DNA from 2 places in the Rhodoferax sp. P1_F3 genome. Region 1 is predicted to be linked to the other one. Evidence: riboswitches for the same ligand, from Rfam matches in the RefSeq annotation. Region 1 holds a riboswitch; the other holds the start of a gene.
The links. A riboswitch is a leader RNA that binds a small molecule or an ion and turns the genes downstream of it on or off. The one in region 1 is predicted to bind S-adenosylhomocysteine.
Positions count from the first base shown of each region.

Region 2: it holds a riboswitch for S-adenosylhomocysteine, as region 1 does, so the genes downstream of both, AC1DZ5_RS05595 (homocysteine S-methyltransferase family protein) here and ahcY (adenosylhomocysteinase) in region 1, are expected to answer to the same signal.

Region 1 is NZ_JBFUBO010000001.1:464,311-471,387, forward strand. Features, by position in the region: gene metF (methylenetetrahydrofolate reductase [NAD(P)H]) at 1-817, opposite strand, end outside; gene AC1DZ5_RS02305 (TlyA family RNA methyltransferase) at 861-1,748, opposite strand; gene ahcY (adenosylhomocysteinase) at 1,761-3,293, opposite strand; S-adenosyl-L-homocysteine riboswitch at 3,370-3,477, opposite strand; gene AC1DZ5_RS02315 (substrate-binding domain-containing protein) at 3,524-4,654, opposite strand; gene AC1DZ5_RS02320 (peptide chain release factor 3) at 4,674-6,305, shown strand; gene AC1DZ5_RS02325 (bifunctional 2',3'-cyclic-nucleotide 2'-phosphodiesterase/3'-nucleotidase) at 6,396-7,077, shown strand, end outside.
Region 2 is NZ_JBFUBO010000002.1:605,839-612,915, forward strand. Features, by position in the region: gene AC1DZ5_RS05575 (AAA family ATPase) at 1-467, shown strand, start outside; gene AC1DZ5_RS05580 (hypothetical protein) at 610-903, shown strand; gene recQ (DNA helicase RecQ) at 951-2,831, opposite strand; gene AC1DZ5_RS05590 (EAL domain-containing protein) at 2,967-5,228, shown strand; S-adenosyl-L-homocysteine riboswitch at 5,275-5,362, shown strand; gene AC1DZ5_RS05595 (homocysteine S-methyltransferase family protein) at 5,388-6,464, shown strand; gene AC1DZ5_RS05600 (Gfo/Idh/MocA family protein) at 6,480-7,077, shown strand, end outside.

The DNA.
Region 1 (7,077 bases):
ACGCCAGAGTAGCCCCGCTCTGGTTCATGGTGTAGAAGTGCAGCGCGGGGGCGCCGCCGGCGCGCAGTTGCTCGCACAGATCTGTCACCACTTCCAGCCCAAAGGCCTTGATGGACGCAATATCGTCGCCATAGCTTTGCAGGCGCAGGCGAATCCAGCGCGGGATTTCGGCACCACAAGCGTCCGAGAAGCGCATCAGCTGCGTGGAACTGGTGATGGGCATGATGCCCGGCACCACGGGCACCTCCAGCCCCAGCGCATCCACCTCTTCCACAAAGCGGAAGTAGGCGTCTGAGTTGTAGAAATACTGGGTGATGGCCGAGTTGGCACCAGCCTTGACCTTGGCGGCAAACGCCTGCAGGTCATGGGCCGGTGACTTGGCTTGGGGGTGCACCTCGGGATAGGCCGCCACTTCGATGTGGAAGTCATCGCCCGACTCAGCTCGGATAAAGGCCACCAGGTCGCTGGCGTAGTGGAACTCACCACCCGCGCCGTAACCACTGGGCAGATCGCCACGCAAAGCCACCAGGCGCTTCACGCCCATGGTCTTGAGGATGGCCAGCTGATCGCGCACGGTGTTTTTGGTCGCACCGATGCACGAAAAATGCGAAGCCGCGCTCACGCCTTCAGCCAGGATCTCACGCACCGCACCGAAGGTGCCTTCTTGCGTGGAACCGCCGGCACCAAAAGTGACCGAGCAAAAATCGGGGCGCAGCGCGTACAGCTGCTGGCGCACGCCCCGCAGCTTCTCCGCGCCTTCGGGTGTTTTGGGGGGAAAGAACTCCAGACTCAGCGGAATTCGGTCGTTGGTAAACATCAGCATCTCCGTCTCGCACGCCCCGCACACGCGGGAGCTGCGTTCAGCCCGCCTTGCGGGCGCAAATGAAAAATTCGCGGTTGCCGTCGCCGCCTTCGATGGGCGAGTCGAACCACGCGGTGACCGTCAGGTCCAGTTCGGCACAGGCCTCGCGCAGGCGCTGCTCGACGATGGCGTACATGGCCGCGTCTTTGACAATGCCGCCCTTGCCTACCTGGCCAGGCTGCAGTTCAAACTGCGGCTTCACCAGGGTCAGCAAGGTGCCACCGTCCCGCAACAAAGGCACCGCCGCGGGCAGTACCAAGGTTTGCGAGATGAAGGATAGGTCGGCCACCAGCAGGTCAAACGGCGGCGCGAATTCTGGCGGCAAGGTGGCCAGCTCGGCCTCCTCACGGCTGTCATCGGAGCCATCGAAACCTTCAAAGGTTGCGCCATCCTCTTCCAGGTCAAATTGGCCTTCAGCACCCGTACTGTCTGCGTAAGCAGCTATCAAATCTGCAGCGGACAGGGTACGGGCATTGACGCTCTCCACGCACAAGACCCGGGCGTCCTCGCGCAGGCTGGGGTGCAGTTGGGCACTGCCCACATCCACCCCCACCACCGCGGCGGCACCCGCCTGGATCAGGCAGTCGGTGAAACCACCGGTGCTCTGCCCCACGTCCAGGCAACGCAGCCCCGCCACCGACAAGCCCACGTGCTTGAGGGCGGCCTCCAGCTTCAGACCACCCCGCGACACATAGCGTGCCTCGGAGTCGTCCAGCAGCTCGATGCGAGCGTCCTCAGGCACGTCGTCGCCATTCTTGACCACGCGTTTCCAGACCTCGCCGCCCGCTTCCATCTTCTGCCACTGCACGCCATCGGCGATCAGGCGTTGGGCCTGCGAGCGGGTGCTGGCCAGCCCGCGCTGTACCAGCAGTTGGTCTATACGCATGAAGTCCTTGGCTTAGTAGCGGTAGGTGTTTTTCTTGTACGGACCGGCTTTGGAGACGCCGATGTACGAAGCCTGCTCGTCGGTCAGTTCGGTCAGCATGGCGCCGACCTTCGTCAGGTGCAGACGCGCCACTTTTTCGTCCAGGTGCTTGGGCAGCACATAGACCTTGCCAACCTTGTATTCCTTGGGCTTGGTGAACAGCTCGATCTGGGCGATGGTCTGGTTCGCAAAGCTGGACGACATCACGAAGCTGGGGTGGCCGGTGCCGCAGCCCAGGTTCACCAGGCGGCCCTTGGCCAGCAGGATGATGCGCTTGGAAGGCTTCTTGCCCTTGGCCGGGAAGATCACATGGTCCACCTGGGGCTTGATCTCTTCCCACTTCAGCTTTTCCAGCGAAGCGACGTCGATTTCATTGTCAAAGTGGCCGATGTTGCTCACGATGGCCTGGTCCTTCATGGCCTCCATGTGCTTGTAGGTGATGACGTTCTTGTTGCCGGTGGTGGTCACGAAAATGTCGGCCTTGTCGGCAGCGTATTCCATGGTCACGACCTTGTAGCCTTCCATCGCGGCCTGCAGGGCGTTGATGGGGTCGATCTCGGTCACCCACACTTGGGCGGACAAAGCGCGCAGGGCCTGGGCAGAGCCCTTGCCCACGTCACCGTAGCCAGCCACCACGGCCACCTTGCCGGCGATCATCACGTCGGTGGCGCGCTTGATGCCGTCCACCAGGGATTCGCGGCAACCGTACAGGTTGTCGAACTTGCTCTTGGTCACCGAGTCGTTCACGTTGATGGCGCGCAGGGCCAGTGTGCCCTTGGCGGCCATTTCTTCCAGGCGCATCACGCCCGTAGTGGTCTCTTCGGTAACGCCCATGATGTTCTTCAGGCGGCGGCTGTACCAGGTGGAGTCCACCTTCAGCTTGGCCTTGATGCTGTTGAACAGGCAGATTTCTTCGTGGCTACCGGGCTTGGCCAGGAGCTTGATGTCTTTCTCGGCGCGAGCGCCCAGGTGCATCAGCAGCGTGGCATCGCCGCCGTCGTCCAGGATCATGTTGGGGCCTTCAGCCGCAGTCCCCTTCTTGCCGTTGAACTCAAAAATGCGGTGGGTGTAATCCCAGTAGTCTTCCAACGACTCACCCTTGACAGCAAACACTGGCGTGCCAGTCGCGGCAATTGCGGCGGCGGCGTGGTCTTGCGTGGAGAAGATGTTGCACGAAGCCCAACGCACATCGGCGCCCAGGGCCTTCAGCGTTTCAATGAGCACGCCGGTCTGGATGGTCATGTGCAGCGAGCCGGTGATGCGTGCGCCCTTCAGGGGCTGGACCTTGGCGAACTCTTCGCGGATGGCCATCAGACCGGGCATTTCGGTCTCGGCAATGGTCAGCTCTTTGCGGCCCCAGGCTGCCAGGGCGATGTCGGCAATCTTGAAGTCTTCAGTCTTGGCGACGGGCGCCTTCACCACTTTGGCAGCCGCCTTGGGGGCTACGGATTTGACGGCAGCCTTGACAGCCTTGGGGGTCTTGGAAAATTTCAACACAGCGCTCATGGTTCACTCCAAAAGTTCATTTGAATAAACACTGGCGGGCGGGGATTCAAGAGGTAAAACTCACCGCACACAAACCAGTGGGTGAGCGCCGTTGGGAGGCACAGCGCAGGGCGCGCCGTGTTTTCCGAGCCTCACTCGCCGTGCCGCTGGGGGCATCGGGCGAGCTGCAACGCTCCTCGGAAGTGGCGCATTTTAGCCTGTTGCCACGGACCGCGGCAACCTTTAGGGATTTATCGCACCGGCCCGGTGGTGGTGCCCAGCTGCAGTCCAGGCTGGCGCAGTAAGTGGTAGGGGCCATCTTCAGGCGCGTGCAGCACCTGGAACACCATGTCGGCCAGTGCCTCGCCCGTGGTGTGGGGCGTGGGCTGGGTAACGGTGGTGACTGGCATGCCGGTAAGCAACGTATCTTGCGGAATGTCCCCATGCACCACGACCGAAATGTCTTGCCCCACGCGCACGCCGGCATCCATCAGGCCGCGGATGACGCCCACGCCGCCCAGGTTGTTGTCGACCAGCACGGCGGTGGGCCGCGGGCTCATGGCCAGCAGGGCCTGCACGGCCTGCAGGCCGCTGCGCCGGTCTTGCACATCGCCCACGCGGTAGTGGGCCGGGCAATCCAGATTGCGCGCTGTCAGCGCGGCCATGAAGCCGCGGTGGCGCTGGAAGGCAAAGTTCAGCTCCAGCGGCGCATGTACATAGGCAAACCGCGTATGGCCCAGTTTGAGCAAATGCTCCACGGCCAGACGACTGCCCATGTCGTTGTCAAAGTCCACCCAGGAATAGTCGTCGCACGCATGGGTGCGGCCATAGCCGACAAAGGGGTAGCCCTTTTCCCGCAGGTAGTCCACGCGCGGGTCATGCACCCGGGTGTTGGGCACGACGACCGCGTCCACCCGCCCACCGTGAAACAGGCGCTCGTAAAACGTCAGATCGGTCTCGTTTTTGGCCACCGCCAGCAGCAGGTCCAGCTGTTTGCTTTGCAGGCGCTCTCCCAGGCCATCGGCCATGTCCAGAAACTGCGGGTTGCCCAGGTTTTCCACCGCGGCGGAGTAGACAATGCCCACCGCATCGGTCTTGCCGCGCACCAGGCGACGCGCACCGGCGTCGGGCCGGTAGCCCATGGCCGCAGCCATGGCCTGCACACGCTCGCGGGTCTGCTCATTCACATCGGTGTAGCCATTCAAGGCGCGGCTGACCGTGGAGGTGGATAACCCCAGTGCACTGGCCAGTTGCTTGATGCTCACACGCTGCTCCGCTCGTTTCGCTTGTTGGAGCGCGAGTGTAAGGGCAAGCGGTCGGTTGGCGCCCTCTGTAAAATACCGAGCTTCTCTCTGGTGGCCCGCCCCTTGTGCGCTGCCCACACCCGACCTTGGACCCCCTGTGACCTACGCCCCCGAAACCCGCCGCCGCCGCACCTTTGCCATCATTTCCCACCCTGACGCCGGCAAGACCACGCTGACCGAAAAGCTGCTGCTGTTCTCGGGAGCAATCCAGATCGCCGGCTCGGTGAAGGCCCGCAAAGCCACGCGCCACGCGACGTCCGACTGGATGGAAATTGAAAAGCAACGCGGCATCTCGGTGGCATCAAGCGTCATGCAGATGGTCTACCGCGACCACGTGATCAACCTGCTGGACACGCCCGGCCACAAGGACTTCTCGGAAGACACCTACCGGGTACTGACCGCGGTGGATTCCGCGTTGATGGTGATTGACGCGGCCAACGGTGTGGAAGCGCAGACCCGCCGCCTGATTGAGGTCTGCCGCCAGCGCGATACACCTATCATCACGTTTGTGAACAAGATGGACCGCGAAGTGCGCGAGCCGCTGGACATCCTGGACGAGATCGAACGCGAGCTGGGCATGCCCTGCGTGCCCATGACCTGGCCGGTGGGCCAGGGCAAGGCCTTCGGCGGCATCATCAATTTGCGCACCAAAGCCATGACGGTCTTTGAGAGCGGCAGCGAGCGCCGCCCGCAGGACTTTGACGCCGTGCCGCTGAACGACGCCGACTCGCTGGCCAAGCGCTTTGGCCATGAGTGGACGACCGCTATCGAGAGCATGGAGCTGGCCACCGGCGCCAGCCCCGCCTGGGACCTGGAGGCCTTTTTGGCCGGCAAGCAAACCCCCGTGTTCTTTGGCTCGGGCGTGAACAACTTTGGCGTGATGGAAGTGTTGGACGCGCTGGTGGACCTGGCACCCTCGCCCGGCCCGCGTACCAGTTCTTTCATCGTCAACAAGCAGCCTGTCATCAAGGAAGTGCAGCCCGAAGACGACGCCTTCAGCGGCGTGGTGTTCAAGGTGCAGGCCAATATGGACGCCAACCACCGCGACCGCATTGCCTTTGTGCGCATGGCCAGCGGCAAGTACACGCCAGGCATGAAGCTCAAGGTGATGCGCACCAGCAAAGAGTTGCGCCCCACCAGCGTGGTGACCTTCATGAGCCAGCGCCGCGAGGCGGTGGAAGAGGCCTATGCAGGCGACATCGTGGGCTTTACCACCCACGGCGGCGTGCAGTTGGGCGACACGATTACCGACGGCAGTGTGAACCTCATGTACACCGGCCTGCCCTTCTTCGCGCCCGAAATGTTCATGACCGTGGTGCTGAAAAACCCGCTACGTACTAAGCAACTGCAGCAGGGCCTGGCCCAGCTGGGCGAAGAAGGTGCCATTCAGGTGTTCCGCCCTGAGATGGGCGGCAACATGCTGCTGGGCGCCGTGGGCCAGCTGCAATTTGAAGTGGTGCAGCACCGCCTCAAGGGCGAATATGACGCCGACATCCGCCTGGAAGGCAGCCAGTACACCGGCGCGCGCTGGATCACGGCCGACACGCCCAAAGAGCTGCAGGAATTCATCAACGCCTACCCCGCCCGCATGGCGCGCGACGCGGCCGACACGCTGGCTTACCTGTGCACCAGCCCCTACGACGTGCGCCTGGCGCAGGAGCGCTTTCCCAAGATCCACTTCCACCCGCTGCGCGAGCACGCGGGCTTGGCGCTGCAAAGCGCGGGCTGAAGGGCCAGCTCCTTCGCCCACCGAAGTAAGATCAAAAGCCCGCTGCAGTCAGTGGGCTTTTTTATTGGCTTGACCGGACAGGAGCACCCCATGACATTTCCCTCTTCCCTGCGCCTCGCCAGCGCCCTGCTGCTGGCAGCCCTGGGCACGGCCGCTAACGCCGAACAACTGAAGCTGCGCATCCTGGAGACCACCGATGTGCACATGAACCTGCTGAGCTACGACTACTACCAGGACAAGCCGACCGACCAATACGGCCTGGCCCGTGCCATCAGCCTCATCAAGGCCGCACGCAGCGAGGCACCCAACAGCCTGCTGTTTGACAACGGCGACCTGCTGCAGGGCAACCCGTTGGGCGATGTGGTGGCGCGCGTGGCCCCGCTGCAGCCCGGCCAGACGCACCCGGCCTACAAGGTGTTGAACCCGCTGGGCTATGACGCGGCCAACTTGGGCAACCACGAGTTCAATTACGGTCTGGACTTTCTGCGCCGCTCCATCGCCGGGGCTGGTTTCCCCTACGTGAACGCCAATGTGCTGCTGGCCGACGGCAAACAAGACAGCGCCACGCCCACCCACGCCTTCACCCCCTATGTGCTACTGGACCGCACCTTCAAGGATGCCAGCGGCAAGGAGCAGAAGCTGCGCGTGGGCGTGATCGGCTTTGTGCCGCCACAAATCATGCAGTGGGACAAGGCCAACCTGGAAGGCAAGGTCACCACGCGCGATATGGTGGACATGGCCCGCCGCTACGTGCCCGAGATGCGGGCCAAGG
Region 2 (7,077 bases), on a different contig from region 1:
AGTCCGAAGGGGCGATCTTGCTGCTGGACGAAGCAGATAGTTTTCTGCAGGACCGGCGCGGCGCCCAACGCAGCTATGAGGTAACCGAGGTGAACGAAATGCTGCAGGGCATGGAGCGGTTCCGGGGCATTTTTGTTTGCACCACCAACCTCATGGACCGGATTGACCAAGCGGCGCTGCGTCGCTTCACTTTCAAGATTCAGTTCAAGCCCCTGTCTGCGGCGCAGCGGACGACCGTGTTTGTGACGGAAGCCTGTGCGAATGACGCAGGGCGCCTGACGCCGGCTCTGGCCAGTCGCCTGGCCGGGCTGGACCAGCTGTGCCTGGGAGACTTTGCCGCCGTCAAGCGCCAGGCCATGATTCTGGATGTCAGCCTGAGCCCCGAGGAGTTCTTGGACCAGCTGGAGGCCGAGCACCGCATCAAACCTGAGGTGCGGGAGAACCGGGGCATGGGCTTTCTGCCGTAACTCCCCCGTAATTTTTTTGTCCCGCCTGTCAACCGCCCGATACGCTCATGCGTATTAGGCACAGGCGGGTACTGAATTTCCCCAGTTCGTTGGAACGTTGACTGGTGGCCGGTGCCTATTTCTCTCCCTTTGCACTGTATATATGCACAGAGATACGATTCAAGTACCTGAAAAAGGTACTTACAAGTGGCAGCTGTTTGACTACTGGTCTGGCGAATTCCGCCAAACCCATGCGGACCACTCGGCGTACATTGCCCTGAACTTTGCCGGCGCGCTCGAAGCCTGCCGCACCAAGTTCCAGGCGCTGGTGCAGCACCACCGTGCCAAAGCGGCCGACGCCAGTTGTTCCGCTCGCCACATGCGCGCTATCGAGCGCTTGGAAAATACCATGTCGGGTGCCGCCATGGCGTACGAAAGCGGCTTCCGCCGCCACTAAGCCCCCGTGCTGGGCCGGCCTTGGGCTTACGTCCCAGCGTCGGCTTTTTATTCCAGCGCCACCACCCGCAGCACATCGCTGGCATAGGCTTCCAGCTTCTTGGCGCCTATGCCGCTGATGCCCTGCAGGTCTTCCAGGCTCTGGGGTGCCCGCTGTGCAATGGCTGCCAACGTGGCGTCATGAAAAATCACATAGGCGGGAAGGTTGTGTTCTTTGGCCACATCCGCTCGCCAGGCCTTGAGGGCCGAGTAGCGCAGCAGGCCTTCGCTGTCCAGGTTGATGGGCGCTTTGACCACGGCACCCAGGCGCGGATTGCGTCGGCTCTTGCGGTCCGCCGGGGCTGACACGGATTCACGCAAACTCACTGGCACCTCGCCTTTGAGCACCGCCCGTGATTCGGCCGTGAGCTGCATGGTGTTGAACTCGCCCTGCACCGCCACCGCGCCCATGGCAATCAACTGGCGCAGCACGCCACGCAGCTGAAGCTCCGAAAAATCTGTCCCCACGCCAAAGGTGCTTAGGCTGGCGTGGCCGTACTGCGTGACTTTCTCCGTCGTTTTGCCACGCACGATGTCCATCAGGTGCCCGGCACCAAAGCTCACGCCACTCATCTGCTGGATGCGGTAGATGGTGGACAGCAGTTTGCGGGCGGCGTCGGTGCCGTCCCACACGGCGGGCGGGTTCAGGCAGTTGTCACAGTTGCCACAGGGCTGGCTGGCCTCGCCAAAGTAGCCCAGCAGCCGCACCCGGCGGCAGTCCGTGGCCTCGGCCAGGCCCAGCAGGGCGTCGAGCTTGCCGCGCATCACCTGCTTGAATTCTTCGCCAGCCGGGCTTTCGTCAATCATGCGGCGCTGGTTCACCACGTCTTGCAGGCCATAGGCCATCCAGGCGTCGGCGGCCAGGCCGTCGCGGCCGGCGCGGCCGGTTTCCTGGTAGTAGCCTTCGATGTTCTTGGGCATGTCGCGGTGGGCCACAAAGCGCACATCGGGCTTGTCGATGCCCATGCCGAAGGCGATGGTGGCTACCATGACGATGCCTTCCTCGCGCAAAAACCGGTCCTGGTGGGTCTGGCGCACTTTGGCGTCCAGCCCTGCGTGGTAGGGCAGGGCCTTGATGCCCGCGTCCACCAGGGTCTGCGCCATGTCTTCCACCTTCTTGCGGCTCTGGCAGTAGACGATGCCGGCCTCGCCCTCGTGCTCGCGTTCAATGAAGCGCAGCAGCTGCAGCGTGGAATCTTTCTTCTCGACGATGGTGTAGCGGATGTTGGGTCGGTCAAAGCTGCTGACAAAGGCGCGCGCGTCTTCGAGCTGCAGCCGCTCCAGGATGTCGGCGCGCGTCAGGTCGTCGGCCGTGGCGGTGAGTGCGATGCGGGGCACGCCGGGGTAGCGCTCATGCAGCACCGTCAGGTTGCGGTAGTCGGGCCGGAAGTCGTGGCCCCACTGGCTCACACAATGGGCCTCGTCAATGGCAAACAGGCTCAGCTTGCCGCGTTCGAACAGCGAATCCAGCAACGCCAAGAAGCGCGCGTTGTTCACCCGCTCCGGCGCGGCGTAGAGCAAGGTGATCTCGCCGCGCAGCAGTTGTTGTTCGATCTGGTAGGCCTCGTCGCCGCTCAGCGTGGAATTGAGAAAGGCGGCGCTGACGCCGGCTTCATGCAGCGCGCCCACCTGGTCGTGCATCAGGGCAATCAGTGGCGAGATGACCAGCGTGGCACCTAGCCCGGCCTGCTGGCGCACGATGGCCGGTACCTGGTAACACAGACTCTTGCCTCCGCCCGTGGGCATGAGCACCAGCGCATCGCCGCCATCGGCCACGTGTTCCACGATGGCCTGCTGCGGGCCGCGGAAGGCGTCGTAGCCAAACACGGTGCGCAAAATGTTGCTGCAGGCATCCAGAGTGGCGCTGGAAGAATAAGTTTCTGCTATCAAAATAGGAGCTATTGGCGCGGTGGTTACGGGGGCTAGAGCACTAAAACATTCAAAACCCAGGCTTCGCCGGTGCGCGGCGCCGGATGAAGGGAAATTCTCCTATTGTCGGGCAAGCCTGTCGCTACACTTGAACCCATGATCGACCAGCCCATCGTGCTCGACACCCAGTTGCAAACCAAGGCCTTGTTGCAGCTGTGCAAGCGACTGGAACGCGCTTGGACCCTGCCCGACATTCTGGCCGCCGTGGCGCCTGTGGTGGAAGACGTTTTGGGCTACGCCCACGCCTGGCTGGCTTTGATAGGCGACCGCCCCGGGTTTGTGTCTGTCATCAGCCAGGCCACGTCCGATGCGGACTACCGGCAACTGCATGCCAAGGCACAGACCATGGACATTCCCATTGCGGGCGACCGCATGCTGGAGGAAATCCTGGCGGCCGACCACGTGGTCGTGGTCAACGACGCACGGACTGACCCGCGCACCAACAAAGAGGTGGTGGCGCAGCTGCACAACCGCACCATCATCAATGTGCCGCTGCTGCTGGCAGATGAGCGTCTAGGCGCTGTGGGTATTGGTACCTTTGGCGATGGGGAGGGCGTGCGCCCTCCGGCCGATTGGCAGATCGATTTCATGCAAGCGCTGGCCGGCCACGTGGCTGTGGCGCTGGACCGGGTGCGCTTCATGCAGGCGCGCAAGTTTGCCGAAGACGCGCTGTACCAAGAGAAAGAACGCCTGCAGGTCACCCTGCACTCCATCAGCGACGCGGTGATCACCACCAATGCCGAAGGCGAGTTGCTCTACATCAACCCCGTGGCCGAGGCGCTGACGGGCTGGACGCTGGCGGGCGCTGTGGGGCGCCCTTACCGGACGGTGTTCAACTTGAGCACCGCCGAAGCGGCGGCGCCTCGCGCGGATCTGGTGGCCGATGCCATCGCGGCGGCGGAAACCCACCGCTATCCCCAGCTCAGCCTGGCGCACCGCCTGGAGGGCACTTTGCTGGTCGAGGCCGCGGTCTCGCCCATCCGCGACGCCGATGGCGAGGTGCAGGGCGCGGTGCTGGTGTTCCGCGATGTAACCGAGCAGCGCCGCCTGAGCCAGGAAATGGCCTTTCAGGCCACACACGACGAATTGACCGGACTGGGCAACCGGCGCGCCTTTGAACAGGCGCTGGCCGAATGCTTTGACCGCACGCGCGACCAGGACCAGCGCCACGTGGTCTGCTACCTGGACCTGGACGAATTCAAAGTGGTGAACGACACCTGCGGCCACACGGCGGGCGACGAGCTGCTGCGCCAGACCGCACAGCTGTTCTCGGAGGTGCTGCGCGAGGAAGACCACCTGTGCCGCATAGGTGGGGACGAGTTCGGCATCGTCCTGACCCACCAGACCGTGGCCCAGGCCCTGCGCGTGGCAGAGCGCCTGCAGCTGAGCCTGGCGGCCTACCGCTTTACCTGGCGCGACCAGAGTTTTGGCGTGGGCGTGAGTGTGGGCATGGTGGTGCTGGATGCGCAGAGTGAAAGCGTGGGCGCACTCTTGCAGGCCGCCGACAGCGCCTGCTACGTGGCCAAGGATTCAGGCCGTGGCCGCATCCACGTCTATGCGAGTGACGACCCGGCGCTGGCGCAGCGTTATGGCGTGATGGAGTGGGTCAGCCGCATCGAGCGTGCGCTGCAAGAAGACCGCTTCGTGCTCTATGGCCAGCCCATCGTGCCCATCAACCCCGGCCCCGCGGTGGGGCTGCACTGCGAATTTTTGCTGCGCCTGCGGGACGAGGCGGGCGCGCTGGTGCTGCCAGGTCAGTTCATGCCTGCGGTGGAGCGCTACCACCTCGCCGCCCGCGTGGACCGCTGGGTGGTGACGCACGCGCTGGAGTGGATGGTGGCGCACCAGGACCACATTGACCAGTGCTCGATCAACCTGTCGGGTCAGTCGCTGGGCGACGAGGTGTTCATGGCCTTTGTGCTGGACACGCTGGCCCACACGCCCTTGCCGTGCCGCAAGCTGTGCTTTGAGATCACGGAGACCGCCGCCATCAGCAACTTGCACACGGCGAAGCATTTCATCGACACCCTGCGCCAACTGGGCTGCAAGCTGTCACTGGACGACTTTGGCAGTGGCCTGTCGTCTTTTGCCTATTTGCGCAACCTGCCGGTGGACGAACTCAAGATCGACGGCCAGTTTGTGCGCGACATTGTCACCGACCCCATCAGCTTGGCCATGGTGAAGTCCATCCACGAGATTGGCTGCCTCATGGGTAAGAAAACCGTGGCCGAGTTTGTCGAGAGTCCGGCCATTCTGGCTGTGTTGTGCGGCTTTGGCGTGCACTATGCCCAAGGCTATGCAGTCGGCCACCCCATGCCGCTGGACGCATTGTTGGCGCTGCACCTGGGCCAGGCTTAAGACCATTTAGCCTTCACGGCCGCTGCGTTGTGAATTAAAATAGTCAAATCCCAAGGGGCGCTGCAGCTGGCGCCTGCCTCTACGACAGGCAGGCCTCCGGTCAGGCTTGGGACTCCCAACTGCGCTCACTTGTTTAAAACCACACAGTGAGCCGCATCCATGAAGCCCATCACCTACACCCGCGCACAAGCCCTGCCAGGCATTCTGGAGAAGCGCATCGCCATTTTGGACGGCGCCATGGGCACCATGATCCAGCGCTTCAAGCTGGGCGAGGCGCAGTACCGTGGCGAGGGTTACACCGGCCCGGGCAGCCAGGGCGACCGCTTCAAGGACTTCCACAAGGACGTCAAAGGCAACAACGAATTGTTGAGCCTCACCCGGCCGGACGTGATCAGCGACATCCACGAGCGCTACCTGGCCGCGGGTGCCGACCTGATCGAGACCAACACCTTTGGCGCCACCACGGTGGCCCAGGCCGACTACGACATGGCCGACCTGGCCATTGAGATGAACCTGGTGTCGGCCAAGCTGGCCCGCGCCGCCTGCGACAAATACAGCACGCCGGACAAACCCCGCTTTGTGGCCGGCGCCCTGGGCCCCACGCCCAAGACGGCCAGCATCAGCCCCGATGTGAATGACCCCGGCGCGCGCAACGTCACCTTTGAAGAGCTGCGCGCCGCCTACTACGACCAGACCAAAGCGCTGGTGGAGGGCGGCAGCGACGTAATTTTGGTGGAAACCATCTTTGACACGCTGAACGCCAAGGCCGCGCTGTTTGCGGTGGACGAGTACTTTGAAGCCAGCGGCGAGCGCCTGCCCATCATCATCAGCGGCACAGTGACCGACGCGTCGGGCCGCATATTGAGTGGCCAGACCGTCACGGCCTTCTGGCACAGCGTGCGGCATGCGCAGCCGCTGGCCATAGGCCTGAACTGTGCGCTGGGTGCGGCGCTGATGCGCCCCTACATTCAGGAACTGAACAAGGTGGCGCCGGACACCTTCATCAGCTGCTACCCCAACGCCGGTCTGCCCAACCCCATGAGCGACACCGGCTTTGACGAAACGCCGGACGTAACCAGCCGCCTGGTGCGCGAGTTTGCCGAGGAAGGTCTGGTGAATATTGTGGGCGGCTGCTGCGGCACTACGCCTGACCACATTGGCGCCATCGCCCATGCGGTGAACCCGATTGCTGCGCGCAGCGTGCAGCGCAATTTCTTCTACAAAGAAGCCGCCTGAACTGAGGACATTGCAATGAAAAAAGTCACCTGGGGCGTGCTCAGCACCGCCAAGATCGGCATGGAGAAGGTCACGCCTGCGCTGATGCGCAGCCAGTGGTGCGACGTGCAGGCGATTGCCTCGCGCAGCTTGCCCAGCGCGCGGGCTGCGGCTGATACGTTGGGTATTCCGAAGGCGTATGGTTCATACGAAGAGCTGCTGGCTGACCCGGCCATCGAGGCCATTTACAACCCCTTGCCCAACGACCTGCACGTGCCGATGACGCTGGCCGCAGCGCGTGCGGGCAAGCATGTGCTGTGCGAGAAGCCGGTTGCGCTCAATGCCAATGAAGCAGCGCAGTTGCGCGAAGTGGCTGGCAAGGTGCACATCATGGAAGCCTTCATGGTGCGCTTTCACCCGCAGTGGCTGCGCACGCGCGAATTGGTGCAGAGTGGCGCGCTGGGCGAGCTGCGCACGGTGCAGGCGTGGTTCTCGTACTTCAACCGCAACGCGGACAACATCCGCAATGACGCTGCCAAGGGCGGCGGTGCGCTGATGGACATTGGCTGTTATCCCATCGTGGCCGGTCGCTTCCTGTTTGGCGCTGAGCCCGTGCGCGTGATGGCGCTGGCGG